DNA from 3 places in the Lentzea roselyniae genome. Region 2 is predicted to be linked to each of the others. Evidence: riboswitches for the same ligand, from Rfam matches in the RefSeq annotation. Region 2 holds a riboswitch; each other region holds the start of a gene.

Region 1 (9,752 bases), on a different contig from region 2:
TTCTTCGCGAACGCGAGCAGCTCGACGTTGTCGCGCGGCGCCGGCACGTCCGCGATCAACGCCTCGGCCGCCTCGATCCGGTAGCGCGGCTTGGACGTACGAGCAGGCGCACCACGGCGCAGCCACGCGAGCTCCTTGCGCGCCAGGTTCTGCCGCTTCTCCTCCGCCGCGTCCGCGAGCCGCTGCCGCTCGGCGCGTGCGAAGATCCAGTCGGCGTACCCGCCCTCGTACTGCTCGACCTTGCCCAGCACGACTTCCCACGTGCGGTTGCAGACCGTGTCGAGGAACCACCGGTCGTGCGTCACGACCACGAGCGCGCACTTGCGGGCCAGCAGGTGCTCCGCGAGCCACCGCACACCCTCGACGTCCAGGTGGTTCGTCGGCTCGTCCAGCACGATCAGCTCGAGGTCCTGGATCAGCGCGGCCGCCAGCGCGACCCGCCGCCGCTCGCCACCGGACATCGTGGAGACCACGGAGTCCAGTCCCAGCGCCGTGATCCCGAGGCCGTCCAAAATAGACCGCACCCGCGCGTCCGCGGCCCACTCGTGCTCGGCGTCGAAGCCGAGCGGGTCGATCACCGCGTTGCGCACGGTCGAGCCCTCCGGCAGCTCGGTCCGCTGCGTCACGACGGCCATCCGCAGGTCGCGCGACCGCGAGACCCGGCCGTCGTCGGCGGGCTCCACTCCGGCCAGCACCTCGAGCAGCGTCGTCTTGCCGCCGCCGTTCAGCCCGACGACACCGATCCGATCGCCCTCGTTGACGCCGAGCGACACGCCGTCCAGCAGCGGCTGGACGCCGAACGACTTCGACACGGACTCCAGGTTGACCAGGTTGGCCATCAAAACCTCACGACTTCGGAAGAAACTGCCCGATGAAGGCTACCTAGTGCCGTGACCGGCAACCTCCGCCGCGTCTTCCGGCGCTCAGCAGGGCGCCTCGCACCCGTCTGACCGTCGAAATACGGGGCAAAGGCTGCCGGTCACGGCACTAGCCCGCCCAAACGCCCTGGCTACGCGTGCACCTCGGGCGGCGTCGGCTTGGGCTCTTCGGTCGTGATCACGCGCGCACCGGGCACCGGCCCGTGCGCCACGCGGACGGTCCGGCACACCCCGGCACCGGCGAGCTCCGCGGCCACGCGCACCGCCGTGTCGCCGTCCTCGCACAGGAACGCCGTCGTGGGGCCCGAGCCGGACACGATGCCGGCCAGCGCGCCCGCGTCGACACCCGCGCGCAACGTGCGGCGCAGGTTCGGCCGCAGCGAGACGGCGGCGGCCTGCAGGTCGTTGCCCAGCAACAGGGCCAGCTGCCGCGGGTCACCGGAGGACAGGCCCTCCAGCACCGCCTCGACCTGGCCGACACGCGGCGGGTCACCCTCGGCGCGCAGGCGGTCCAGCTCGTCGAACACGTCCGGAGTGGACAGTCCGCGCCGGTCGAACGCGAGGACCCAGTGGAACTGGTGGCGTCCCAGCACCGGGACGATCCGCTCGCCGCGGCCGGTGCCGAGCGCGGTGGCGCCGTAGAGGGCGAAAGGCACGTCCGCGCCGAGCTTTCCTGCCAGCTCGGCCAGCTCGTCGCGGCTGATCTCCAGCCGCCACAACGACGACAGGCCCACGAGCGTCGCGGCCGCGTCGGCGCTGCCGCCCGCCATGCCGCCCGCGACCGGGATGGCCTTGCGGATGACGACGCGGACCTTCGGGTCGTCCGGGTCCTTGCCCACGTGCGTGGCGAGCAGCCGCACGGCACGCCAGGCGAGGTTCGAAGCTCCCGTGGGGACCTGGTCGGCACCCTCGCCGTGGACCTCTACACCTGGTTCGTCCGCCACGGCGACGGTGACCTCGTCGACCAGCGACAGCGCCTGGAAGATCGTCACCAGGTCGTGGTAGCCGTCCGGTCGCACATCACCGACGGCCAGGTGCAGGTTGACCTTGGCCGGGACGCGGACCGTGACCGGGGGTGGAACGACTGCGAGCACGATGTCAGCCTACGGGCGTTCTGGAGTCGCGGACTCCTCCCCCGGCCACCGGCGATCTCAGACCGGGATGACCGAACCGTTGTAGGTCTGCTTGATGTAGTCCTTGACCTGCTGCGATCCGAGCAGCTCCGCCAGGTCGCGGATGCGCTTGTCGTCCTTCAGCTCGGTCCTCGTGACCAGGCCGTTGGCGTTCGGGTTGCCCTCCGCCTTCTCCAGCGCGAGCGAGTCGGTGGCGGGCTTGAGGCCCGCGTCGATCGCGTAGTTGCCGTTGATCACCGACGCGTCGGTGTCCTCCAGCGACCTGGGCAGCTGAGCGGCCTCCAGCGGCACGAACTGCAGGTTCTTGGGGTTCTCCGCGATGTCGCGCACAGTCGGTGCGTCGACGGCCTTGAGCTTGATCAGGCCGTTGGCCTCCAGCAGCTTCAGGCCGCGGGTCTCGTTCGTGGCGTCGTTCGCGAGCGCGACCTTGGCACCCGGGGGCAGCTCGTCGAGCTTCTTGACCTTCTTCGAGTACAGGCCGAGCGGCTCGACGTGGACGGGCTCGACCCACTCGACCTTGGCGCCGCTCTCCTGCGTGAACGTCTGCAGGTACGGGACGGTCTGGAAGTAGTTGGCGTCGAGCGAGCCGTCGACCAGCGCGGTGTTCGGCTGCACGTAGTCGGTGAACTCGACGACCTCGATCTTCAGGCCCTTCTGCGCGGCGAGGTTGTCGGCCACGTACTTGAGGATCTGCGCGTGCGGGACCGGCGAGACGCCGACCTTCAGCGTGTCGGAGGCGCTGCCACCGGACGAGCAAGCGGACAAAACGGTCAAAGCAGCCGCGATCAGGGCAGCACGAATACGCATGACGTTCCTTTTGAGAAATTTCTGAGGGGTCAGACTGAGGCGTGCCGGCGCCGGTCGGACGCACGAGCGGCACGGGTGAAGCCGAGCTGGATCAGCGTCGTGAGCACGGCGAGCCACGCCACGGTGCTCCACAGGATCCGGTCGTTGAAGCGCTGGTAGCCCTCGCGGATCGCCAGGTCGCCGAGGCCACCGCCGCCGATCACGCCCGCCATGGCGGAGTAGCCGATCAGGGCGATCACTGTGACGCCGATGGCGTTGATCAGCGCGGGCAGCGACTCGCGGATCAGCACCGAGCGAACGATCCTGAGCGTCGAGGCGCCCGTGGTCACCGCGGCCTCGACCACGGTCACGTGCACCTCGGACAGGATGTTCTGCACGAGCCGCCCGACGAACGGGATCGCACCCACCGCCAACGGCACGATCACCGCTGTACTGCCGATGGATCCGCCGACGATCAGGCGGGTGACCGACGTGAGCGCGACGAGCAGCACGATGAACGGCATCGAGCGGGCCAGGTCGGTGATGAAGCCGAGAACGCGGTGCACCGCGGGGTTCGGCCGCAGCCCGCCCTTGGCGGTGAGCTGCAGCCAAACCCCGAGGGGAACTCCGAAAGCTGTGGCGATCACGGTGGAGACGCCGACCATGTACAGCGTTTCCCCGGTGGCCTCGACGAGGTAGCTCAGCACGTCGGACCAGGGTGTAGCAGACCTCACGCAGCTACTCCCTGCGGGCCCTTCAGGGACCTCTGCACAGCGCCACCGGCCTCGCTGATCCACTCCAGCGCGGAGTCGGACCGCTCACCGTTCAGGCCGAGGCGGAACCGCGCGACCGGCGTCTCGCCGAGACGCGTGAGACCGCCACCGACGATGTTCAGCTCGACGCCGAACCGGTGCGAGGCCTCTGGCAGCAGCGCGCCGACCGCGGCGAACCCGACGAGCACGACGTCCGCGACGCGGTCGTAGCTGCTCTCGTTGATCGGGTTGAGGTCCACGGCGGGCAGCAGCGCCCCGCTCGTGCGGCTGGCCGCATCGCTGACCAGGTCGAGCACCTTGCCGTGCTCGACGACGCGGCCCTGCTCCAGCACGGCGACGTCATCGCAGATCTTGCGGACCACGCCCATGTCGTGCGTGACGACGAGAACGGTCACACCCAGCTCAGCGCGCGCACGGTCGAGCACCGTCAGCACTGAACCGGTGGTCTCCGGGTCCAGGGCGCTGGTGGGCTCGTCGGCGAGCAGAACGCTCGGGTTCGCGGCGAGTGCGCGCGCCACGGCGATGCGCTGGCGCTGCCCGCCGGACAGCTGGTCGGGGTAGGCGCCGGCCTTGTCGGTCAGGCCGACGAGGTCCAGCAGCTCGCCCACGCGGCTGCGACGCTGCGGTCCGGGGACACCGGCGCTTTCGAGCGGCAGCGCGATGTTGCCGGCCGCGGTGCGCTGCCGGAGGAGCGAGTCCCCTTGCGGCACAACACCGATCTGCCGCCTGGCGGCCCGGAGGGCCGACCCGTCCAGCGCGGTGATGTCCGTGCCGTCGACGCGGATCGCCCCGGAGTCGGGACGCTCGAGCAGCGCCACGCACCGGGCGAGCGTCGACTTGCCGGCCCCGCTCGGGCCGACGACGCCGAGCACGGTGCCCGCCTCGACGTCGAGGGTCACGCCGTTCAGGGCGTTGACACCCTGGAAGGACTTGGTGAGGTTTTCGACAGTGATCACATCTGCTCCACGGCTGCGCGCGACGCACACTCGCCTCGTGGGCGGTGCGCGGTCGAAGTTCTGCTCAGGTGTGCGCCCCTCGTACTACGGGAGGGCCGCGTCAAAGGACTTGAAGAAGGCGCCTTAGACGAGGTGGCGACGACATGCAGAAGCGGTGCGACGGCACTGGTCGACAACTCGACGGCGCGTCAGCATTCGCGTGGTACCCATGTGATCCTCCATCGGTCCTGGCGTTAGCACCTGCCCGCATCCAGCGGGTGGTTGCTGCGACGTCAAAGAGCCAGGTCTCTCGGTCGCTCCGGATGGCATCTAGCAGTCAACCGGACACACGTTCGGTTGCGCAAGCCAGAATCCGGATCGTTCGACAGATCACACTGTTGGCCGATGGATCTCCGGCCTAGACCTCCGCGATCCGGATGAAGTCGATCACGCTGAGTTGCTCGCCCCTGACCTGGGGGTCGATGCCCGCTTTCTCGAGCAGCTCGTCGACGTTGACGCCGGCCGTCTCGGCCCAGCCCTTGAGGGCCGCGCGGAGGGTTTTCCGCCGCTGCGCGAAGGCCGCGTCGACGATCGTGAAGAGCCGCGCCTTGTCCACTGTGGACAGCGGATTTTCGCGGCGGTGGAAGGAAACCAGACCTGAGTCCACATTGGGAGCGGGCCAGAAGACGTTCCTGCCCACGGGGCCGGCCTTCTTCGCCTCCGCGTACCAGGCGAGCTTCACGCTGGGGACGCCGTAGATCTTGCTGCCCGGCTTCGCGGCCATCCTGTCCGCCACCTCGGCCTGGACCATGACCAGGCCCTTCTCGAGGGTGGGGAGCTCGTTCAGGAGGTGGAGGACCACCGGGACGGCGACGTTGTACGGGAGGTTGGCCACGATCGCGGTCGGCTGGGCCGGCAGGTCGTCCCCGGTGACCCTCATGGCGTCCTTCAGGACGACGTGCAGCTTGGCCGCGTTCTCCGGGTCCTGCTCGCGGACGGTCTGCGGGAGGCGTTCGGCCAGCGGGGGGTCGATCTCCACCGCGACGACCTGTTTGGCGTTGGGGAGCAGGGCGAGGGTCAGGGAGCCCAGGCCGGGGCCCACCTCCAAGACGATGTCGTCCTCGGTCAGGTCTGCGGCGGCGACGATCTTGCGGACCGTGTTGGGGTCGTGCACGAAGTTCTGGCCCAGTTTCTTGGTTGGGCGGATGCCGAGTTCTTCGGCCAGTCTTCTGACTTCGGCGGGTCCCAGCAGGCTCACCGGAGCATTCTCGCAGGTTGGCCTGAGGGACGAAGGGCGGGTGCTCGCACCTCAACCCACCCCGGGCACGACGAAGGCCGCCCCTGGCGAACCAGCAGCGGCCTCATCGAGCAAAACGGAAGTGGTGCGGGTCTACGGCAGACCCAGCTTCGCGCGGCAGCCCGGCCAGGCGCCGTACGTGCCACCCGCGCGGTCGCGGAGCTTGGTGGCGACGGCGATCTGCTGCTCGCGCGTGGCCTGGTGCGGGAGCTGGGCGTAGGCGGTGCCGCCGTGGGCGGCCCAGGTGCTGGCCGAGAACTGGAGGCCGCCGTAGTAGCCGTTGCCCGTGTTGATGGACCAGTTGCCGCCTGCCTCGCACTTGGCGAGACGGTCCCAGACCTCGCTGTCGGGGAGGGGCTTGGTGCCCACGGTGATCTTCTTGGGCTTCGGCTCCTTGGTGACCTTGCCGCCGATCTTCTCGCGGCTGATCTCCTTGCCGTTCTTCACCGTCACGCGGTAGGTCGAGATCTGCTCGCCCGGAGTGCCCGGATCGGTGACCTTCTGCTCGCCCGCGTTCATGTTCGGGTCGTTGGTCTTCTCGACCGGTGGGGCGACCGGCTCGTTCACGTTGATGACCGTGACGCCGGTGCGGGAGATGTAGACCTCGGCGCCCGTGGCGAGCTTCACGTCGGTGCCGGACGCGACCGCGTCCTCCGGGCCGAGGGAGAGGTTCTCCTGCTTCAGGAGCTCGTCGACCGTGACGGCGGTGGTCTGGATCTCGCGGACCGGGTTGGCGCCGTCGAAGAGCTTGATGCTCTTGCGGGTCTTGATCTCCAGGTTCATGCCCTCGAGGGGGATGTCCTGCGTGCCCGGCGCGGAGAACCAGGCGCCCTCGGTCGGGACGCCTGCCTGGCGGGCGGCTTCCTCGACGGTGACGGAGCGGACCCAGTCCTCGCGGGCCTGGCCGTCGATGCTCATCTTGACCAGGCGGCCGCGGTCGAGGGTGATCTTGCCGCCGTCGGAGATCGGGGCGTTCAGCGACGGGGACAGGGCGTCGTGCTCACCGACGACGATGCCCTCCTCCGCCAGGACCTCGCCGACCGTGCCCTCGTACGAGTGGACCGTCTGCAGCGAGCCGTCGACGTCGACGGTCAGCGACTTGTCCATGGCCATGGCGGTCACGCCGCCGCCGGAGATCGAGACGAGGACCGCGGCGACCGCGCCCTTGAGGAAGCGGCGCTTCCAGGACGAGACGGCCGTGACGAGGAGCTGCGGGTCCTCCTTCTCCTCTTCCTCCGACGGGAGGACGAGGGGCGGCATGATCGTCGTCTCGGCGTTGATGAGCCGGATCAGCTCGTCGACGTCGACGTTCGCCGTGGCGAGGAGCTCATCGGCGTCCGGGCCGAGCACCTCGAGCACGTCCGCGGGCGAGATGGTCAGCGCACCGGCGGGAAAGCTCGGGTGTGGGTCCGCGACACCGACTGCAGTGCGCCCGACCGGCGTGAACCAGTCGGTGTCGTCGTTGAAGTCGTACGGAGCGGCAGTTCTGTCGCTTCCAGACAAGGGTCGATACCTCCATTGCGGAAGCTCGAGGCCACCGCACAGTTGGCGTTGACAAGATCATTCGAGGGTTGAGCTCGAAGGTTCCCGGCAACTCCTCCTACGTGGTCTCGCTTCTTCGCGCTTCTGGCTTCGGTCCCGCCCCGACTGCGGGCGTGCCCCTAAGCGACAAGGTCGGCTTCGGTGGCACGGTCACGGGACAGTAACGGGGTCGCGGACGTTGCGCAAACACCCCCGCCAATGTTGTGACCTCAGTCACCCATGGGGGTAGGAACCCTTTGCTCCGTTCGTCTTACGTCGCATCTCAGTAGTCGAGTCCGAACACTCGTTGAGCATTACGGGTGACTGCGGCGCAGAGTTCAGAAAGATCTTCGCCACGCAGCGTGGCCAAATCGCGAACTGTGTAATTCACACAATAGGGCTCATTTGGGCGGCCCCGGAACGGATGCGGCGTCAGGAACGGCGCGTCCGTCTCGACCAGGAGCTGATCCTGGGGCACCAGCTGCGCCGCCTCCCGCAGTGCGCGGGCGTTCCTGAACGTCACCGGGCCCGCGAACGACAGCACGTACCCCGCGTCGACGCACCGCCGGGCGAAGTCCGCGTCGCCGGAGAAGCAGTGGAAGACCACAGTGGACGGTGCGCCTTCCGAGGACAGCACCTTCAGGATGTCCTCGTGCGCGTCCCGGTCGTGGATCATCAACGGCTTCCCGACGCGCTTGGAAAGGTCGATGTGCCAACGGAAAGCCTCGTGCTGGGCGGCCGGCGGCGAGTAGTCCCAGTAGTAGTCCAGACCGGTCTCGCCGATCGCGACCACGCGATCGAAAGCCGCGAGCCGCTCCAGCTCCGCCTTCTCCACGTCACCGAACGAGGACGTGCGCGTCGGGTGCACGGCCACCGCCGCGTAGACCCGCGGGTCCCAAGTGGACGCCTCTGCGGCCCACTGCGCCGCCTTCAGGTCGTCCGCCACGGTGACCACGTGCGAGACCCCGGCCGCCTCGGCCCGATCGAGCAGGGCGGCCACACCGGCGGCATCGACGGCTCCACACGCGTCGAGATGCGTGTGAGCGTCGATCACCGGTGCCGGAAGAGCTTCCGGCACCGGCGGTCGTTCCCGCTTGTCCGTCACGACGTGACGATCGGGGCCCACTCCGGGCCGGTCTCGCCGAGCAACGGGTCGAGCTTCGCGAACAACGGCGACGGCTTCTGCAGCGGCCGGCCGACCTCGATCGGCGTCGACTCCCAGCGAGCCTGCTCACCGGCGTAGTCGCCGGTCAGCACCGGGTACGTGCGGTCGGCGACGTCCAGGTCGGTGACGTCGGTCATCTCCGGCTGCGCGGCCCACACGCCCGTGCCGCCCAGCGCCTCGTGCACCTTCTGCGCCGAGTGCGGCAGGAACGGCGTCATCAGCGTGTTCGCGTCCTGCACGACCTGCAACGCGGTGTGCAGCACCGAGTCGCGGCGGTCCGGGTCGTCCTTGAGCTTCCACGGTTCCTGGTCGGACAGGTACTTGTTCGCCGCGGAGATCACGCGCATGGCCTCACCGGACGCCTGCTTGAACCGCGAGCGGCGCAGGTGCGCGCCGACCGTGTCGAACGCCGCCCGCGACTGCCGCAGCAGCTCGTGGTCGGCGTCCGTCAGCGCCGTGGCCTTCGGGATCGCGCCGACGTTCTTGTGCGCCATCGAGACCGAGCGGTTGACCAGGTTGCCCCACTCGTTCGCCAGCTCGAAGTTCGTCCGGCGGACGAACTCCTCCCAGGTGAAGTCGGTGTCCTGGTTCTCGGGACCCGCGACGGAGATGAAGTACCGCAGCGCGTCCGGCCCGAACTCCTTCAGGAAGTCGCCGACGTAGATCACGGTGCCGCGCGACGTCGAGAACTTCGAGCCGCTCATCGTCAGGTACTCCGACGACACGACCTCGGTCGGCAGGTTCAGCGTGCCGAACCGGCCGGGCTCGCCGCCCTTGTCGCCCGCGCCGTTCTGGCCCAGCAGCAGCGACGGCCAGATCAGCGAGTGGAAGACGATGTTGTCCTTGCCCATGAAGTAGTAGCCCTGGGCGTCACCCGTCCAGAACTCCTTCCAGGCGTCGTCGTTCCCGGAACGCCGTGCCCACTCGACCGAGGCGCTCAGGTACCCGATCACGGCGTCGAACCACACGTAGAACCGCTTCATCGGCTGGTCGCTCCAGCCGTCGAGCGGGATCGGCACACCCCAGTCGAGGTCGCGGGTGATCGCGCGCGGCCGCAGGTCCTTGATCAGGTTCTGCGAGAACTTGAGCACGTTCGGGCGCCACTCGGTGCGCGTGCCCATCCAGCTGCCCAGCGACTCGATGAACGAGGGCAGGTCCAGGAACAGGTGCTCGGTCTCGACGAACTTCGGCGTCTCCCCGTTGATCCGCGAGCGCGGGTTCTTCAGGTCGATCGGGTCGAGCTGGTTGCCGCAGTTGTCGCACT
Region 2 (9,752 bases):
CCGGTGGTGTGGCCGGCCGGCTCTGCTGATGCCCGGCTCGTGCCGGGTACCGACGCCTCGTGGTCGGCGATCGGCATCGCCGACGACGGGACGGTGCTGGCCTCGTCGAACACGGGCACCTACTGGCTCGGCGCCTCAGGTCCCGTGCAGCTCGGCGCGGGCACGGACGTGGAGGTGCGGGCGGTGCGCGGCTCCTACGCCGCGGGCCGGTCCGGTCAGCAGATCGTGCGCTGGCACCTGCACGGCCGGGAGAGCGGGCCGTTCGCCGGCGCGGTGGACGCGCTGAGCGTGAACTCCCACGGTCACCTGCTGGGCACCGTGGACAACGGCACGACGACCGGGGCGACCGCGTTCTGGCCGGACCTCGACCAGCAGGTGGGGGTGGACAGCGGTGCGCGTTTCGGTGTCATCACCGACGAAGGCGACCTGTACGGCACGCGTGTCCTCGAACAGTCGAGCAGTTACCCGGTCGTCCTGAAGTGCGTCCGTGGTGCGTGATTCACCTGTCCGTTGATCATGATCTGGGGGATGTTGTGAAGCTGAGCAAGGTGGTCCATTCGGCGTGCGCTGCGGCGCTCGCGTTCGCCGTGGTGGTTCCGGGAGCGGCGCAGGCCGGGACCGGATGCACCTGGGTGACGACGGATCTGCCGTTGCCCGATGGCGCGGACGTCTACGGGTTCCACGCCTCGTCCGACGGCGTGTGGGTCGCTTCGGACAACTGGGGCATGCAAACCGTTGTCTGGCAAGGAAACCAGCCTCGGTTGTGGCGCTTCCGCGAGCAGACCATCGTGATGGGTGTCAGTGCTACCGGCACGCTGGCCGCCAACACCGACGTGCTGTCGTTCCGGCTGTCGGCAGCGGGTGTGCGGGAGGTGCTGCAGCCGTTGCCCGGCACCACCGGCCGGACGTGGGTCACCTCGATCAACGCCGCGGGAGACGTGGCGGGCAGCTCCGGCAGCACGATCGTGGTGTGGCCGGCCGGCTCGAGCACGCCGCGGGCGCTGCCGAACCCGGACAACCGTCGTGGCGGGACGGTGCGCGGCATCGACGACGAGGGGCGGGTGATCGCGCAAACGATGATCGGCGGCGGCGACTACGTGGGTTACCTGTGGGACCGCGACGGCAACGCGGTCCGGCTGGAGACGTTGCCCGGCCACAACTCCGTCACCGCGGTGTCGGTGCGCGGCGGGCGGGTGGTCGGCACGTCCGGGCCGCCCAGCAACTTCCCCGGCACGGCGGTGGAGTGGGGTGCCGACGGCAGGATCGTGCGGGAGCTGGGTCCGCTGTTTCCGCACCCGCTCGAGATCAACACCAGTGGTGACGTGACCGGCGGCGCCCCGGACAGGCCCGTTGTCGTGGTGCGGGCCAACGGCGAGATCGAGGACGTGCCCGGCCTGCTGGACGTCGACCACATCGCGGAGGACGGCGGTCTGATCGGGTACCACTGGCCGGGCAGCGGCCCGCTCATCCCGCGCAGGGCGACGTGTCGGGCGTGACCGAGGTGTAGCCGGCGGCGTGCGCGGTGGTTCCGGCCACCGCGCACGCCTTCACGCTCGCGGACCGTTGGGGCACTACGGTTTCCGTCGTGACCGAACCGTCCACGAGGACTGCCTACGACTCCGTCGCGCCCCTCTACGCCGAGCTGTTCGGCGACGTGCTCGACACCCTGCCGCTGGAGCGCGCACTGCTGACCGCGTTCGCCGAGCTCGTGCAGGCCCACGACTCCGGGCCGGTCGCGGACGTCGGCTGCGGCCCCGGACACGTGACCGCACACCTGCACTCGCTCGGACTGAACGCCTTCGGCATCGACCTGTCGCCCGAGATGATCGCCATCGCCCGGCGGTCCCGTCCGGATCTCCGGTTCGACGTGGGGTCGATGACCGCGCTGGACCTCGCGAACTCGGCGGTGAGCGGCCTGCTGGCGAACTACTCCTTGATCCACACGCCCCCGGAGCAGCTGCCGGTCGTGTTCGCCGAGTTCGCGCGGGTGCTGGTGCCGGGCGGGTACCTCCTGCTCGGCTTCTACGCCGGCGACGATCCGGAGCCGCAGGAGTTCGACCACAAGGTCACGCTCGCCTACCGGTGGTCGCCCGGCAGTCTCGCCGACCTGGCGGGTGAGGCCGGGTTCGGCGAGGTCGCGCGGCTGGTGCGGGCGCCGAACGAGGGCGAGCGTTTCCTGCAGGGCCAGCTGCTGCTGCGCGAGCAGTCCTGATCAGACGCGCGCCGGCCGGCGCCTGATCAGCATCCGCCGCACGAACCGGACCCAGAGCGACCACCGCGCCGGCGTGGCGGGCTCGCGGCCCGCCGCCCGCTCGAAGTTGTCGAAGAGGTCCTCCAGACAGGCGTCGTGCAGCCAGCGGATCACCAGCGCCCAGCGCAGCCGTGCGCCGAGGCTGAAATTGCCGATCAGCTCGTGCCGCACCACGTTGCCCGAGGCCGACAGCGTGTGCGTGCCCTCGCCGTCGCTGAAGGCGAAGGTGATCGACTCGCCGGGCTTGAACTCCGTGCAGTGGTAGCGGATCGGGCCGTGCCCGCCGTCGGCGCCGACGCCGAGCGGGCGGTCGAACTCCTGCTTGCCCCACAGGGGTGGCCACAGCTCCTGGATGCGTTCGACGAACGGTCCGGCGGGTACCGGCAGTTCCCTCTCGTGCACGTTGCGAACCACGACACGCTCCTTCCATACGGCACCGTATGTTGGCGAAACATACGCTAGCGTACGGAAATGCGCCGCACTCGTGACGACTGGACTGAGATAGCGCTGAGAGCACTCGCGGAAGGCGGGCTGCCCGCCGTCGCGATCGAGCCGCTCGCGGCCAGGGCCGGCGCGACGAAGGGGAGCGTCTACCACCACTTCCCCAACCGCGAGGCGCTGCTGAAAGCGACCGTCGAGCGGTGGGAGCGGGAGCACACCGAGAAGGTCATCGAGCTCGTCGAGGCCGAGAAGTCACCGCGGGACAAGCTCAGGACGTTGTTCGAGACGGTGCTCGACCGCACCCGCAAGGGGTCGGTGGAGATGGCTTTGCAGGCGGGCGCCGGGAACGAGGTGATCGGGCCGGTTCTCCAGCGGGTCACCGAACGGCGGCTGGGCTACCTGACCGAGCTGTTCGAGCAGCTCGGGTTCGACGCGGAGCACGCGAGGAAGCGCGCGTTGATCGCGTTCAGCCTCTACCTGGGCCAGGTGCAGATGTTCGCGACCCTGCCCGGCCTCGTCGAGCCGATGGTCGACGAGGCCGTGCAGGTGCTGACTCAGGCCGCGATCGCCCACAACGCGTAGGCGATCACGTCCGCGTTGCGGTCGAGCGCCGTGGCGTTGACGTTGGACGTGGTGTCGCAGGAGCGGTGGTAGCAGCGGTCGAAGGCCAGGCCGGCCGTGCCGCCCCACTTCCTCGCCTGGGCGGTGGTCTTGGTCTGCTCGGCACCGGTGAAGGTGCCGCCGGTCGGGATGTTCGCCGCGGCGAAGGCGGCGTGGTCGGAGCGGCCGCCGACCTTGACCAGCTCGGTCTGGACGTTCAGCGTCGTGAAACCCGCCTGCAGTCGCTGCTGCAGCGCCACCGAACCGGCGGGCTGACCGTCAGCACCGTCGTAGACGAAGTAGCCGGGGTTCGGCGAGCCGGTCATGTCGAAGTTCAGGTAGGCCTTGATCCTCGACTTGTCCGCGGCGGACAGGGAGTTCACGTAGAACCTCGAGCCGCGCAGGCCGAGCTCCTCCGCGCCCCACCAGGCGAACCGGACGTGCTTGGTCGGCTGGAAACCGGTGGCCTTCATCTGGAGGGCGACCTCCAGGATCGACGCGGAGCCCGTGCCGTTGTCGTTGATGCCGGGTCCCGAGGTGACGCTGTCGAGGTGGCCACCGAGCATGACAACGTTGTTCAGGTCGCCGCCGGGGTAGTCCGCGATCAGGTTGTAGCCGGTGGCGCCGTTGTAGGTGAACGACTGCACCCGCGTGGTGAAGCCCGCCGCGTCGAGCTTGCCCTTCACCCAGTTCACCGAGGCCAGGTACCCCGGACGTCCGTGCGCGCGGCTGCCGCCGTTGGCGTTCGCGATCGACTGGAACTGGTTGAGGTGGGCTTGCACGTTCGCGACGTTGATGTTGGGAGCCGCCAGAGCGGTGACTTCGGGCGGAGCGGCCGCCTGTGCTGTGGTTGCTCCGGCCACCGTCAAGGCGGCCGCCAGTGCGATGAGGATCCTCATGGTTCAACTCCGTGCAGGGTTGGGATTGAGCCACTGATCAACATGCTCCTGTGCGCATGAGCCCGGTAGGTGCGAACGGCTGGTTGTTCGACGCGTCGGATTCGTCCAATTCGGTGGTGATCACTCAGAATGGTCCAGGTGGGTGACGTCACCGTCGTGCTGGGCATCGGCGCCGCCGTCCTGCTGATCTCCGTGATCGCGGTGCGTGTGTCGATCCGGCTTGGGCTGCCCTCGTTGCTGCTGTACCTGGGCATCGGCGTGGTCCTCGGCGAGTCCGTGCTCGGCATCAACTTCGACGACGCAGACCTCACCCAGTCGCTCGGCGTCGCGGCCCTCGTGCTGATCTTGACCGAGGGTGGCCTCACGACCCGCTGGCAGGCCGTGAAGACGTCCCTGTGGTTAGGCGTCACACTGTCCACAGTGGCCGTTGCGGTGAGCGTCGCGATCACCGGCACGGCATTGCACCACCTGCTCGGCCTCGACTGGCGGATGGCGTTGCTGTGGGGCGCGGTGCTGTCGTCCACGGACGCGGCGGCCGTGTTCAGCGTGCTGCGGTCGTTGGGCGTGGGAGCGCGGCTCACGGGCGCGCTCGAACTGGAGTCAGGTCTCAACGACGCACCCGTCTACATCGCCGTCGTGCTGCTGGCCTCCGCGGACCAGATCACCTGGACCGCGCCGCTGCTCGTGCTCTACGAACTGGCCGCGGGCGCGCTCATCGGCGTCGCACTGGGCATCCTCGGCGGTGCCGGGCTGAGACGCGCGGCGCTGCCCGCGACCGGTCTGTACCCGCTCGCCACGGTTGCGGTGTGCGTCATGGCCTACACGGCGGGCGATCTGCTGCACGCGTCCGGATTCCTCGCCACCTACGTCGCGGCTCTGGTGCTGGGCAACGCCCGCCTGCCGCACCGCGCGGACACCCTCTCCTTCGCCGAAGGTCTCGGCTGGCTCGCCCAGATCGGGCTCTTCGTCCTGCTCGGCCTCTACGCGTCGCCGTCGCGGCTGCTCGACGTGCTGGTTCCCGCGCTGATCGCGGGCGTGGTGGTGACGCTCGTGGCCCGGCCGTTGTCCGTCGTCGTCGCCGCGCTGCCGTTCAAGGTGCCGTGGCGGGAGCAGGTGTTCCTCTCCTGGTCGGGGCTGCGCGGTGCGGTGCCGATCGTGTTCGCGCTGATCCCGCTGATCCAGGGTGTCGAAGGCGCGCGTGAGCTGGTCGACGCGGTGTTCGTGCTGGTCATCGTGCTGACGGTGGTGCAGGGCACGACGTTGCCGTTCCTCGCGCGGCGTCTCGGCCTGGTGCGCGCGGGTGAGCCGCAGGAGGTGCAGGTCGACTCCTCGCCGCTGGACGAGCTGAGCGCCGAGCTGCTGCAGGTGCACATCCAGCGCGGGTCGAAGCTGCACGGCGTCTACATGTCCGAGCTGCGGCTGCCGATCGGTGCCACGGTGAGCCTCGTCGTGCGTGCAGGGAAGAGTTTCACGCCACAACCGACGACGCGGCTGCAGACCGACGACCAGTTGCTCATCGTCACCACCGAAGAAGCGCGTGACGCTGCTGAGCGGCGCATTCGTGCCGTCGACCGGGCCGGTCGCTACGCACGGTGGAAGGGTGAGACCGGCGATTAGTTCTGTCTCCGAGGCTTCTCAGCATGTGATCGGGAGTCGACGAGCGCCGCGAGGCTCCGCTAACGTCGTCGGCAGGTCATGAGAGCCAGCGTCAAGCCCAAGCTTGCTGGCCGGCAACCCTCCAACCGCGGTGGGGTGCCCTTGGTGAGGACCTGGTCCGGCGCGTGGGGCGCCGGTCAAGCGCGGGCCTTCGCGACACGGGGCCCCTGGCCTCGGAGGCAGCTCGATGACGCTCGCGATCACCAAGACCACCAGCACTGCGGTTCCGGCTGTTGTCGGCTCTGACCTGCGTGTTCCGCTGGTGACCGGAGAGCGCGTCACCTACGCCAACCTCGACCACGCGGCCAGCGCGCCGTGTCTTCAGGAGGTGCGCGACGCCGTCGACGAGCTGCTGCCCTGGTACGCCAGCGTGCACCGCGGCGCCGGGTTCGCCTCCCAGGTCTCGACCCGCGTCTACGAGCAGGCCCGTGACCGCATCCGCAAGTTCGTCGGGGCGCACGCCTCCGACACCGTCGTCTTCACCCGCAACACCACCGATTCGCTGAACCTGTTGGCGCGCAGCGTTCCTCGCGGCACCGCGGTCGTTCTCTTCGACAGCGAGCACCACGCGGCGCTGCTGCCCTGGCGTGGTCCCGACGTTCAGCGGATCCCCGCTCCTGCTTCGTCCGGCGCTGCAGTGGTCGCGCTGGACCGGGCTCTGGCCGCCGCCCCGGTCGGCCCTCGGCTCGTGATCGTCACCGGGGCGTCCAACGTCACGGGGGAGCTGTGGCCGGTCGCGGAGCTCGCGAAGGTCGCTCGCAGGCACGGCGCGCGGATCGCGCTGGACGCCGCGCAGCTCGCCCCGCACCGCCCGATCGACGTGCGTGAGCTGGGCGTCGACTACGTCGCGTTCTCCGGCCACAAGATCTACGCGCCGTTCGGTGCCGGTGTGCTGGTCGGCCGCGCGGACTGGCTGCAGCAGGCCCAGCCGTACCTGGTGGGCGGCGGCGCGACGTCGAAGGTGACCGACCACGGTGACCGGCTCGGCGTGGCCTGGTCCGCGGTGCCCGAGCGGCACGAGGCCGGGAGCCCCAACGTCGTCGGCGTGCACGCGCTGGCCGCGGCCTGCGAGATCCTGTCGCGGCACTGGGAGCAGACCGTCGCGCACGAGCAGGAGCTGCTGACGCGGCTGAGGGACGGCCTGCGCACGATCCCGGGCTTCCGCGAGCTGTCGATCCTGACCGACGCCGACAAGGTGGGCGTCGTGAGCTTCACCATCCCCGGCTTCGACGCGGGCTTCCTCGCGGCCGCCCTGTCCGCCGAGTACGGCATCGGCGTCCGTGACGGAGCGTTCTGCGCCCACGTGATCGTCGGACGGCTCGTCAAGCAGGCTGGAGCGCACGAGGACCGCGCTGTCCGCGCCTCGATCGGCCTGGGTACGACGGCCGAGCACGTCGATCGTCTGGTGGCCGCGTTGCGCACTCTGGTCACCGAGGGTCCGAAGTGGACCTACACGCAGCGCGACGGCCGCTGGGTGGCCGAGGACGACAGCCGAACCCTGCCGCCGTTCCTCGCGTAGTCCCGGTCGTGGACAATGACCTGGTGAGTGACGAGTCCAAGGCCGCAGAGACTCCTGCCGAGGAGCAGGTCAGCGAGTCGAAACCGGCCGAGGAACCCGCGAAGCCCGAGGCGGGCGAGCAGGAGAAACCGGCGGACGAGGTCGTCGAGCCGGAGTTCTCGATCACCGGTTCGCTGCCGGAGCCGCGGACAGGGATCCTCGCGATCCTGGCCGGTGGCGTGCTGGCCCTGGACGTGCTCACCAAGGTCCTGTCGGTGGCGTTCCTCGAGGGTGCCGACCCGATCAAGCTGTTCGGCGGCGTGCTCTACCTCACGTTCGTCCGCAACCCCGGCGCCGCGTTCGGCCTGGCCGAGGGCATGACGTGGATCCTCGCGCTCATCGCGCTGGGCGTCGCCGGGTTCATCCTCTGGATCTCGCGCAACCTGCGCTCCCAGCCCTGGGCCGTCGGACTGGGCCTGGTGCTCGGCGGCGCCGTCGGCAACCTCGCCGACCGCCTCTTCCGCGAGCCGGGCCCGATGCGCGGCCACGTGGTCGACTTCCTGTCGCTGTTCGACCCGTTCGGCCAGGTGTGGCCGGTGTTCAACGTCGCGGACATGGCGATCGTCAGCGGTGGCGCGACGATCATCGTGCTGGCGCTCCTGCGGCACGACTACGACGGAACTGTCCACAAGGACGCTCCTGCCCCGGTGGCGCAGGACGGTCTGCAGGAGTCGAAGTAGCTGCTCCTGGTAGGTTCAGCAGGTTCTGCAAGGAGAAGAAGGTCGAGGCCCCGCGCGTGAGCGGATACCGAACGCTGCCGATTCCCGACGGTTTGGACGGCATGCGTGTCGACGCTGGCCTCGCGAAGCTCCTGGGCTTGTCGCGCACCGTCGTCGCGGCCATCGCCGATGCCGACGACGTGCTGATCGACGGCCGTGTCGTCGGCAAGTCCGACCGCCTGACGGCCGGCGCGATGCTGGAGATCACCCTGCCGGCGCCGCCGCAGCCGGTCACCGTCCAGGCGATTCCCGTCGAGGGCCTCGTCGTGATCCACGAGGACGACGACATCATCGTCGTGGACAAGCCCGTGGGCGTCGCGGTGCACCCGTCACCCGGCTGGACCGGGCCGACCGTCGTCGGCGGGCTCGCCGCGGCGGGCCACCGGATCGCCACGTCGGGTGCCGCGGAACGGCAGGGCGTCGTGCACCGCCTCGACGTGGGCACCACCGGTGTGATGGTCGTGGCGAAGTCCGAGTCGGCCTACTCCGCTTTGAAGCACGCCTTCAAGGAACGGACCGTCGCCAAGGTCTACCACGCGCTCGTGCAGGGCCACCCCGACCCGATCAAGGGCACCATCGACGCCCCGATCGACCGGCACCCCAAGCACGACTACAAGTTCGCGGTGATGAACTCCGGCAAGCCGTCGATCACCCACTACGAGGTTATCGAGGCGTTCCGCGCGGCGTCGTTCGTCGAGGTGCACCTGGAGACCGGCCGCACGCACCAGATCCGCGTGCACTTCTCGGCGCTGCACCACCCGTGCGTCGGCGACCTGACCTACGGCGCGGACCCCACGCTGGCCAAGAGGCTCGGCGTGGCGCGGCAGTGGCTGCACGCGCGCCAGCTCGGGTTCCACCACCCCGGCACCGGCGAGTGGGTCACGTTCACCTCGGACTACCCGGCCGACCTGGCCGCCGCGCTGGAGAAGCTGCGCGAAGAGGGCTGACCGCGGCCTTCGCCGGCCGCGCTCCGGTCGAATTAGTCCTCGACCGTCCACACGAGCGTGTTGAAGTCCACCTCGGGACGCACGCTCCAGCGGATCTGGATGACATCGGTCGTCTCGGGCAGCACGAACACCGTGTGGCCACCGGCCGTCTCGCCCGGCTGCACGCCGAGCTTGTGCGCGGGCCGGGAAGACAGCGACACGGGAGCCTTCGTCACGGTCTCGCCGGTCTTGGTGACCAGGACCAGGTACATGTCCGGCAGCGAGGTGTACGGCACCTGCGAGGTGTTCGTGATCTCGGTGTGCACGACCACGGCCCGTTCACCCTCGGCCAGCTTGTAGCCCGCCGCGGTGAAGAGGAAGTCCGCCGGGTCGACGAACTCGACCAGCTGGATGGAGAGACGCGCGCCCTCGAGGCTGTCCGCTTCCAGGGCCGAGCCGATCTTGCCGGTCCGCGAGACGGGCCTGGGCTGCGGCTGGTCCGCGCGCACCCAGCCGGCCGACTGCGGTGGACCCCAGGTGGCCTGGGGCTGCGCTGGCGGCTGCTGGGCGGGGAAGGGCTGGCTGGCCGGGTTCTGCGGCGCGTACGGGACCTGGTGCGGGCCGCTCACGTGGTGCGGACCGCTCTGGTGCACCGCGTGGGGACCAGAGGCCGGTGGGCCCATGTAGTTGCCGTACGCGGCG
Region 3 (9,752 bases), on a different contig from region 2:
TGGCCTTCCTCATGCCCGCGTGCGACGTAACGGTTGGCGGTCGCCGGTACCCTCAGTAACTCGTGTGGGCGTATCGACGCTCGCCGGAAGTCAGAGGAGTGACGTGGCAGCCACCGACGAGGCACGACGGCTGGCGCTGGTCGCGGCGAACGCAGCGGCCGACAAGAAGGCGCACGACGTGACGGTGCTCGACGTCTCCGACCAGCTCGTGATCACTGACGTGTTCGTGATCGCGTCCGCTCCGAACGAGCGGCAGGTCGGCGCGATCGTCGACAACATCGAAGAGAAGCTGCGGGAGGCCGGCACGAAGCCGGTGCGCCGCGAAGGGGCTCGCGAGGGCCGTTGGGTGTTGCTGGACTTCGTGGACGTTGTGGTGCACGTGCAGCACACGGAGGAGCGCAGCTTCTACGGCCTGGAGCGACTGTGGAAGGACTGCCCGCGCATCGAGTTCGAAGCGGACGTCCCCGCCGAGTCCACGGCTGAATGAGGTAGCTGATGGCCCTGAGCCGGCTCGTGCTGTGGCGGCACGGTGAGACCGACTACAACGCGACAGGTCGTCTGCAGGGTCATCTGGACTCGGCGCTCACCGAGACCGGCTTGAACCAGGCCAGGTTCGCCGTCCCGGTGCTCGCCGGGTTCGAGCCGGAGATCGTGGTCGCGTCCGACCTGCAACGCGCGCGCAACACCGCTGGGGTTTTCACCTCATCGACGGACATCCCGCTGCGGATCGACGAGCGGCTGCGCGAAACCCATCTGGGCAAGTGGCAGGGACTGACCACGGCCGAGGTGGAGCAGGAGTGGCCGGGCGCCATCACGGTGTGGCGGACCGATCCGACCTACACGCCGCCGGACGGTGAGTCGCGCGTCGAGGTGGCCGCTCGGGCCGTCGAGGTCGTGACCGAGGTGGACGCGGAGTTCTCCGGCACGGTGATGCTGTGCGCGCACGGCGGGCTCATCAGTGCGTTGACCGGGCGGTTGCTGGACTTGCCGGTGCCGTCGTGGTCGCAGCTCGGTGGGATCTCCAACTGCCACTGGACGGTGTTCACGCGGCGCAACGGCCGTTGGCGGCTCTCCTCCTACAACGCGGGCATCACGCGTTGAGACTGCTCGTCCTCGGGGACTCGCTGTCGTTCTTCGGGCCTTCCGGGCCGTTACCCGCTGATCACCCGCGGTTGTGGCACAACATCTGTGCCGCTGAGCTGGGTGGTTCAGCGGAGCTGGCGGCCGGGTTCGGGTGGACGGCTCGGGACGCCTGGTGGGCGTTGACCGGGGATCCGCGGATCTGGTCGTTGCTGCCTCGCACCGACGTTCTGGTGTTCGCGGTGGGGAGCATGGACACGCTGCCGTCGCCGTTGCCCACGTACTTGCGCGAGGGGCTGCGTTATGTGCGGCCTGACTGGTTGCGGAAGTGGGTGCGGGCGCGTTATCGGGACGTCCAACCGCTGTTGGCGCCCTACGCGCGCACCGCGTTACCTCCGGCGCTGACTGCGCGGTACCTGCGGGACATGCTCCAGTCGGTGCGCAACCTCCAGTACACGATGCCGGCGGTGGGGATCGTGCCGTCGGTGCACCGGGCTCCCACGTATCGCTTTGTGCATGACGGACACGCGGCTGCGGCTGCGGCCGTGCGTGGCTGGGCCTCACGTGCGGGAGTGCCGTTGCTGGACCTGCCGGCCGTGATCGGTGAGCACGTGCGTTCCGGCGCAGGAAATCCAGACGGGATGCATTGGGGCTGGGAGGGCCACGAGCTGGTGGGCAAGGCGATGGCCGCCCTCATCTCGTCCGTGGCGTTGAGTCCCACGGAGGAGTGAGCCCCGTAGGCTCGTCGCTCGTGCGCATCTCCATCGTCACCGACTCCACGGCATACCTGCCCGAGGGGTTCGCGAAGCGCCATTCGATCACCGTGGTGCCGCTGCACGTGGCGGTGGACGGTGCCGGACGCCTCGATGGCGTCGACTTCGGTCCTTTCGAGCTGGCCGGTGCCCTTGCCGAGCACCGCCGCGTGACCACGTCTCGCCCGACGCCAGGCGAGATGGCTGCCGTGTACCGGGACGTCCTGTCGTCGTCGGACGCGATCGTGTCCGTGCATCTCTCTCGTGAGCTGTCCGGGACGTGGGAGGCGGCGCGGCTGGCTGCCGAGGAGATCGACCCGTCCCGGATTCGCGTGGTCGACTCGCGCTCGACGGGCATGGGGCTCGGTTTCGCGGTGTTGCGCGCGTGTGCGGCCGTCGCTGATGGACGTTCACACGCTGCCGTCGAGGAGGCCGCCACCTCTGCCGCCGCGCAGACCAGGATGTTCTTCTGCCTCGAAACCCTCGACCACCTGCGCAGGGGCGGGCGGATCGGCACGGCGGCGGCGCTGGTGGGGACCGCGCTGGCCGTGAAACCGCTGCTGCACATGGACGACGGCCGAATCGTGCCGCTGGAGAAGGTCCGCACGATGAGCCGGGCCGTGGGCCGCCTGGTCGACCTGGCTGCGGCCGCGGCGGGCGATGGCCCGGTAGGCCTGGCCGTGCACCACCTGGCAGCTCCCGAACGCGCCGCGGAACTGGCGACCCGGCTGGACGAACGCCTGCCCGGCTCGACGGGATGCGTGATCTCCGAGGTCGGCGCGGTGATCGGTGCCCACACGGGCCCAGGAGTGCTGGGCGTGGTGGTGCTGCCGGGAGGGCCCGACATCCTCCCACACACCCCCGACAATTCCGCGTCCTCAAGCCCCGAGTGATCGCGACCTGTCCACAACCCGCGAGTAATCCACAGCCCCGGAGCCAACCCGGTCACCCCACCCACCCCGCTCCGTAGCGTCGCCCCCATGCTCCCCCGCCCCCACCCTGCCGACAGCCCGAGCGAACGCCTGGCAGCCCTGGCCGCCAAGGTCCGCGCCGACCCGACCCTGGTCTACGCCCGCTCCGAAGACTCCGACGAACACGGCAAACCCCGCCGCCGCCTTCACCTGCCGCGCCTGCCACGCCGAGGCCTCCTGGCCCTGGGCATAGTCGTCGCCTGCACCGTGATCGGCCTGGGCAGCTGGTGGCAGAGCCCCGCCGCCGAACCGGCCCCGGCCGTGGCCCTCGTGAGCACCACGGCCGCGGCCCAGGAACTGGTCGTGAACGTGGTCGGCGAGGTGGCCACCCCCGGCCTGGTGACGGTGACCTCCGGCGCCAGAGTGGCCGACGCCGTCCGCCTGGCAGGCGGCATCAAGCCGGGCACCGACCTCCACAACCTGAACCTGGCCCGCAAACTGGCCGACGGCGAGCAGATAGCCGTCGGCCTGCCGCCCCAGGCCGCACCCGGCGCCGCCCCGTCCAAGCTGGACCTGAACGCGGCAACGGCCGCCGAACTGGACGCCCTGCCCGGCGTGGGCCCGGTGACGGCGCAGCGCATAGTCGAGCACCGCACCCGCAAGGGCCCGTTCGCCTCGGTCGACCAACTCCGCGAGGTGGAAGGCATCGGCGACACCAAGCTGGCCAAGCTGGCCGAGCTGGTCCACACCTGACCCGATCTTCCGATCCGGTTCAGCCCCGCTGCCCTCCAACAGGAGTCTGGTCATGCGTTCTGTCCACATCACCCGCCGAGCCACACCCCAATCCACCCGCGCCACCGAGCGACTGCTGCTCGAGTCAGGACAACGGAGGCTCCGGTGGTCCGCAAGCACTCGATAACCCACGACTACCGGCTGGTCCCCGCTGCGGCAGCGGTGTGGGCGACCGCCGTCGCCGGTCTCTTCCTCAGCTGGCAGGCGGCAGTCCTCACGGGCCTCGCGGCAGGGGCCATCGGCCTGGCCGCGTGGCGCAGAGCCTGGTGGACCAGGACCTGCGCGATCGCCCTCCTGATCTCCGGCCCGGTTGCCGCGGCCTGGGTGGGCAGCAACGTCCTGAGAGCCGAAACCCACCCGCTCCGACTGGCCGCCGACGAAGGCCGTACGACCACTCTCACCGTCGAACTCACGACCAGGCCGAAAGGCATCAGGGCCGCAGGCTTCGGCGGCCACCAGGCAGGCGTCGACCACGTGGTCATCACGGCGAAGGCGAACGGGGCCAAACTGGTCCTGCTGGCACCGGCCGACAAGTGGCGAAACCTGTTGCCAGGCCAAAGAGTCACGGCCAGGGGTACGCTCGCCCCGCCCCGAGGCGGCGATCTCACCTCGGCAGTCCTGCGAGTCCGCGGCCCGCCGACCGACCCGCGGCCACCTCCGATCTGGCAGAGCTGGGCGGACCACCTCCGCGACGGTCTGAAGGAAGCCAGCGAGGTCCTCGATGCCGAGGAAGCCGGCCTCCTGCCGGCACTGGTGGTGGGCGACACCGACCAGATGGTGCCTCGCATCGTCGACGAGTTCCGCACCGCCGGCCTCGCGCACCTGCTTGCGGTGAGCGGCGCGAACCTCGCGATCGTGTGCGGCGCGGTCTACCTGGTGGCCAAGCGACTCAGGGCCGGCCCGCGAACAGCGGCCGCGGCAGCGATGGCGGCCTTGGTCTGGTTCGTGGTCCTCGCGGGTCCGGAGCCCAGCGTGCTCAGAGCCGCGGTCATGGGTGCCGTCACGCTGCTGGCGCTCGTGCTGGGCCGGCGCCGGTCCACGCTCCCGAGCCTCGCGACCGCGATCCTCCTGCTGGTCCTCGTCGATCCCGCGCTGGGCGGCGATCCGGGGTTCGCGCTCTCCGTGGTGGCGACGGCGGCGCTGGTGCTGGTGGCGCCGAAGTGGTCGCGGGCGCTGAAGGAACGCGGCGTGCCCAGCGGCCTGGCCGAGGCGATCGTCGTACCGACGGCCGCAAGCCTGGCAACGGCTCCGTTGGTCGCCGGGCTCTCCGGTCAGGTCAGTCTCGTGGCGATCGTCGCCAACCTGGTCGCGGGGCCGGTGGTCGCACCCGCGACGGTGCTGGGCGTGGCGGCGGCAGCCGTCGCGCCGCTCTGGGACCCGGCCGCCGAACTGGTCGTGCACGTCGCCGGACCCGCGGTGACGTGGCTCATCCAGGTCGGGCGGCAGGCGGCGACCGTGCCCGGCGCGTCCGTCAGGTGGCCGGAGGGCTGGCTCGGGGCGATCGCGTTGACCGTGGTCGTGGCGACGGTGGTGTTGTTGCTGCGCCTCAAGAAGACGCGGACGTTGGTCGTCGCCGTGCTGGTCGGCGTCTTCGTGGTGCTGGTGCCGCTGAAGGTCGTGGCGCCGGCCTGGCCGCCGGACGGGTGGAAGGTGATCACCTGCGATGTGGGCCAGGGCGACGCACTGGTTCTGGCGACCGACGACGCCGACCGCGCGGTCGTGGTGGACACCGGGCCCGATCCCGGTGCCGTCGACCGGTGCCTGAAGACGTTGGGAATCAAGAGGATTCCTCTGGTCGTGTTGACGCATTTGCACGCGGACCACGTCCAGGGCCTGTCGGCTGTGCTCACCGGGCGTGCGGTGGGTGCGGTGGCGGTGGGGCCGCTCAAGGAGCCCGCGTGGGCGTGGAAGGAGGTCGGTCAACAGGCCCGCAGTCGTGGCGTGCGGGTGGTGGAGCCGAAGGCCGGTGAGCGGTTTGCCTGGCCCGGACTGGAAGTGGAGGTGCTGGGGCCACGACGGCCACCGACAGCAGGAGACACGAACACGACGGTCAACGATTACTCGCTCGTCCTCAAAGCACACACCAGAGCGGGCCGAGTGCTGCTCACCGGCGATGTCGAGCTGGCCGGCCAGTCGGCGTTGCTGGGGGAGCGGGACCTGGGTGCCGAGGTGCTCAAGGTGCCGCACCACGGCTCGCGGTACTCGGTGCCCGCGTTTCTCAAGGCCGTGCGGCCGCGGGTGGCGCTGGTGAGCGTCGGCACGGGCAACCGCTACGGGCACCCGAGTCCGCACGTGATGGACATGTTGCGGGCGGGAGGTGCGCTGGTGTTGCGCACGGACAGGGACGGAGACCTGGCGGTGTTGCCGGGAAACCGAATAGTACGAAGGAGAAGAGGATGGTCTGGATCAGGCTGTACAACGCGCGCTACCCGGTTCCCGGTGGCACGCCCGGGCTTGCGTGGGCCCTGTGGCAGACGAACTACTCGGCGACGCCATGGCCGCACGACGAGCTCAAACCCGATTTCGGTTACTACATCTGCGAAACACTCGAAGACGGCACCCGAGCCCTCACCTACAAGGCAACGACTACGCACGTGCTGCCACCGACCAAGGCCGCCGAACCGGAGGAGGCGTACGACCTCGTCTCGGAGTACGTGTTCGACGACGAACTGCGGATCGTGCCGCACGACTGGCACGACTACCACTACAACGTGCTGAAGGCGGAAGCCCCGTGGCCGCAACGAATCGTGGCGTGGCGCGCGAACGTGAACCCGATCGGGCCGCACGTGATGGACTGCCTGCAACGCTTTCCGCGTACCGGCTGGATGAAGACGGACGCCATTTCCTTCTGACACAACGGAGACAACGCGGTCCGGGGACGCGTGAACGTCCCCGGACCGGAAGGAGGTGATCAAAGCAGCGTGATCAGCCCAGTGCCTTGATGACGGCCTCTGCGGACGCCGGCACCGTCGCGCGCGGGCCGACCGTGTCGCCGAGCGCGTCGAGGGTCTTGAGGCCGTCGCCGGTGATCAGCAGCACGGTCTCGCCGTCCGGGTCGAGCTGGCCCGACTCGATCAGCTTCTTCGCCGTCGCCACGGTCACGCCGCCGGCGGTCTCGGCGAAGATGCCCTCGGTGCGGGCGAGGAGCTTGATGCCCTCGACGACCTCTTCGTCGGTCACGTCTTCGATGGCGCCGTTCGTGCGGCGGACCGCGTCGAGCACGTAGGGGCCGTCGGCCGGGGCGCCGATCGCCAGCGAGCGGGCGATGGTGTCCGGGCGGACCGGGCGGATGACGTCGTGGCCTTCCTTGTAGGCGGCGGACACCGGGCTGCAGCCGGTGGCCTGGGCGCCGAACACGCGGTACGGGGTGGCTTCGACGAGGTCGAGCTGGCCGAGTTCGCGGAACGCCTTGTCGACCTTGGTGAGCTGCGAGCCGGACGCGATGGGCACCACGATCTGGTCGGGCAGGCGCCAGCCGAGCTGCTCGGCGACCTCGTAGCCGAGGGTCTTCGAGCCCTCCGCGTAGTACGGGCGGACGTTGACGTTCACGAACGCCCAGTCCTCGTGCTCCGCGGCGAGTTCCTGGGCCAGGCGGTTCACGTCGTCGTAGTTGCCGTCGACGGCGATCAGGGCGCCCTCGTAGACGGCGCTCATCAGGATCTTGGCGCGCTCGAGAGAGGAGGGAACGAGAACCACCGACTGCCAGCCCGCGCGGGCGGCTGCCGCGGCGACTGCGTTCGCCAGGTTGCCGGTGGAGGGGCAGGCCAGCACCTTGAAGCCGAGCTCGCGGGCCGCGGCGAGCGCGACGCCGACCACGCGGTCCTTGAAGGAGTGGGTGGGGTTGCCGGTGTCGTCCTTCACCCAGACCTTGCGCACGCCCAGTGCCTTGGCGAGGTTGTGTGCCTCGACCAGACGGGTGCCGCCGGGGTCGGTGTTCGGGTGCTGTTCCACAGTGGACGGAACGGGGAGGAGGCCGCGGTAGCGCCAGATCGACCTGGGGCCGGCTTCGATGTCCTCGCGCCGGATCTTGCCGAAGTCGTAGGCCACTTCCAGCGGCCCGAAACACTCCAGACAGGCGTACTCAGGAGCGAGAGGAGTTTCATTTCCGCACTCACGGCACAGCAGTGCGCGGGCGGGGCCGAGGTCGAACTTCGTGCTCGTGGGCACAGAGACAGCAGTCATCGCGAGGTATCTCCTCATCTTTCCCGCGAAATCGAACGGGTCGGAATTGGCACCGTGATCGTCTGCGCATGGAGATAGCGCTGACGCCGGTTGCCGGGGCTTCTTCGGGCCGGTCCCTCTGCCCCTCTGGATGAGCGGTGTTCAGTTGTGGTCACCAAGCTACGACAAGAGCCCATTGCTCAGCCACAGACGTCCACGATCCGGGACGTGGGAGGATGCGGAGCGTGAGCGCACCGGAGTCACTGCACCTCGTCGTCGGCGAGGAGGAGTTGCTGGTCGAACGGGCTGTTCGGGCGGCTCTTGAAGCTGCACGCAAGGCCGATTCGAACGCCGACCTGACCCGCGTGCAGGTGACTGATCTCACGCCTCCCGAGCTGGCCGAGCTGGTCAGTCCGTCGCTGTTCGCAGAGGGCCGCGTGATCGTCCTGCAGAACGCGCAGGAGATCGGCAAGGAGATCGCCGACGCGGTCGTCTCCTACGCCAAGGCGCCCGCGGACGGGATCACGCTCGTCGTCGTGCACACGGGCGGTGGCCGCAGCAAGGCGGCCAAGGACCTGCCTGGACAACTGAAGAAGGCTGGCGCCGTGGTCATCGAGTGCCCGAAGGTCACCAAGCCGGGTGATCGGGAGGCCTTCGTCCGCAACGAGGTGCGGCAGGCGGGCGGCAAGATCGACCCCGAGGCCGTCGCCACGCTCATCGACGCCGTGGGCACGAACCTGCGCGAGCTCGCCGCGGCGGCGTCCCAGCTCGTCTCCGACACCGACGGCAAGGTGACGGTCGACGAGATCCGCCGCTACCACCAGGGCAAGGCCGAGGTGACCGGGTTCGCGGTCGCCGAGAAGGCCGTGACCGGTGACCGGGCAGGCGCCATGGAGGCGTTGCGCTGGGCCATGCAGCTGGGCGTGCCGCACGTGCTGGTCGCGGACGCCTTGGCGGACGCCGTGCGCACGGTCGCGCGTGTGTCCGCGGTGGGCCGGGCCGACCCGTTCAGCCTGGCCGGCCCGCTGGGCATGCCGCCGTGGAAGATCAAGAAGGCGCAGGCTCAGGCCCGCGGCTGGGACCAGTCGGGCCTCGCCGACGCGATGCAGGTCGTCGCGGGGCTCAACGCCGACGTCAAGGGCGTGGCGGCCGACGCCGACTACGCGCTGGAGCGTGCGGTGCTCAAGATCGTCGCCGCGCACGGCCGCCGCTGATCAGTCGCGGGGGATCCCGATCAGGTACTGGGCGCCGGTGAAGCCCGGCACGACGCCGATCTTCCACGTGAACGTCTCGGTGCCGGCCAGGCCGTCGACCATCCGCCGCAGTTCCGCGCGCCCGTACATGCGCAGGAACGACACGACGCTGTCGAAGAACATCATGAACGGCAGCACCGGCACGAGGTAGGTCAGCGCCAGCCGCAGGAGGTAGCGCGACAGGGGATTGCGCTGGAACGGTGCCGAAAGCAGCACGGCCAGTGTGATCAGGAACGGGAAGAGCAGCACGTACAGGAACGACCGCTTGGTGTCGACGACGACCATCGGCGAGCGGGTGTCGACGGCGTTCTGCAGCATCCGGGAAGCGAGCGCCGGCGGGAAGTGGTGGAAGGCGCCGTAGATCGTCCGCGTTCCCTCGACCGTGCAGTCGGTGGCGTCCACGGACGACGAGACGTAGTCCACGGAACAGCAGTTTGGCAGCCGTCGCCGGTGTGCAGCCTGAACGCGTTGAAAGGCACGGACGTTCGGCACCAGGTCCGTCAGCGTGACCTGGGTGTGGATGCCCTCGCGGTGCAGTTTGCGCTGGATGAGCGGTACCGGCCCGCCCGAGCCCGCGCAGAGGTCGACGATCCGGTGGGAGGCGCCCTCGCGCAGGGCGATCGACAACGGGACCGAGTACGCCCGTGCGGCGTCCGTCAGCCGGTAGATCGTCACGATGGACTCGGTGTGCAGGGTGCGCAGCACGGCAGGGGTGCGGTCCAGATCGTGCAGTTCCACGAAGTCGATGCGCGGAAGCGATTCCATGGTTCCCATCCCTACCGCGCAACCGGACCGGCAGTCCA

What was found. Region 2 has a riboswitch for S-adenosylmethionine ahead of ABFX45_RS36970 (aminotransferase class V-fold PLP-dependent enzyme). Riboswitches for the same ligand answer to the same signal wherever they lie in the genome.
Region 1: another riboswitch for S-adenosylmethionine. It lies ahead of ABFX45_RS09385 (methionine ABC transporter ATP-binding protein); the one in region 2 lies ahead of ABFX45_RS36970 (aminotransferase class V-fold PLP-dependent enzyme).
Region 3: another riboswitch for S-adenosylmethionine. It lies ahead of thrC (threonine synthase); the one in region 2 lies ahead of ABFX45_RS36970 (aminotransferase class V-fold PLP-dependent enzyme).

What each region holds. Positions count from the first base shown of each region.
Region 1 is NZ_BAABBE010000004.1:362,519-372,270, forward strand. Features, by position in the region: gene ABFX45_RS09365 (ABC-F family ATP-binding cassette domain-containing protein) at 1-839, opposite strand, end outside; gene ABFX45_RS09370 (4-(cytidine 5'-diphospho)-2-C-methyl-D-erythritol kinase) at 1,010-1,972, opposite strand; gene ABFX45_RS09375 (MetQ/NlpA family ABC transporter substrate-binding protein) at 2,030-2,818, opposite strand; gene ABFX45_RS09380 (methionine ABC transporter permease) at 2,848-3,531, opposite strand; gene ABFX45_RS09385 (methionine ABC transporter ATP-binding protein) at 3,528-4,526, opposite strand; SAM riboswitch class I at 4,742-4,835, opposite strand; gene rsmA (16S rRNA (adenine(1518)-N(6)/adenine(1519)-N(6))-dimethyltransferase RsmA) at 4,924-5,757, opposite strand; gene ABFX45_RS09395 (resuscitation-promoting factor) at 5,896-7,305, opposite strand; gene ABFX45_RS09400 (TatD family hydrolase) at 7,607-8,428, opposite strand; gene metG (methionine--tRNA ligase) at 8,425-9,752, opposite strand, start outside.
Region 2 is NZ_BAABBE010000030.1:54,511-64,262, forward strand. Features, by position in the region: gene ABFX45_RS36935 (hypothetical protein) at 1-498, shown strand, start outside; gene ABFX45_RS36940 (hypothetical protein) at 534-1,496, shown strand; gene ABFX45_RS36945 (class I SAM-dependent methyltransferase) at 1,586-2,212, shown strand; gene ABFX45_RS36950 (hypothetical protein) at 2,213-2,665, opposite strand; gene ABFX45_RS36955 (TetR/AcrR family transcriptional regulator) at 2,723-3,274, shown strand; gene ABFX45_RS36960 (M28 family metallopeptidase) at 3,247-4,191, opposite strand; gene ABFX45_RS36965 (potassium/proton antiporter) at 4,321-5,808, shown strand; SAM riboswitch class IV at 5,883-5,997, shown strand; gene ABFX45_RS36970 (aminotransferase class V-fold PLP-dependent enzyme) at 6,035-7,366, shown strand; gene lspA (signal peptidase II) at 7,390-8,085, shown strand; gene ABFX45_RS36980 (RluA family pseudouridine synthase) at 8,187-9,071, shown strand; gene ABFX45_RS36985 (AsnC family protein) at 9,104-9,752, opposite strand, start outside.
Region 3 is NZ_BAABBE010000014.1:225,611-235,362, forward strand. Features, by position in the region: gene rsfS (ribosome silencing factor) at 104-487, shown strand; gene ABFX45_RS25755 (histidine phosphatase family protein) at 496-1,101, shown strand; gene octT (diglucosylglycerate octanoyltransferase) at 1,098-1,811, shown strand; gene ABFX45_RS25765 (DegV family protein) at 1,832-2,725, shown strand; gene ABFX45_RS25770 (ComEA family DNA-binding protein) at 2,813-3,496, shown strand; gene ABFX45_RS25775 (ComEC/Rec2 family competence protein) at 3,641-6,253, shown strand; gene ABFX45_RS25780 (hypothetical protein) at 6,190-6,387, shown strand; gene thrC (threonine synthase) at 6,461-7,717, opposite strand; SAM riboswitch class I at 7,729-7,854, opposite strand; gene holA (DNA polymerase III subunit delta) at 7,933-8,910, shown strand; gene ABFX45_RS25795 (class I SAM-dependent methyltransferase) at 8,911-9,714, opposite strand.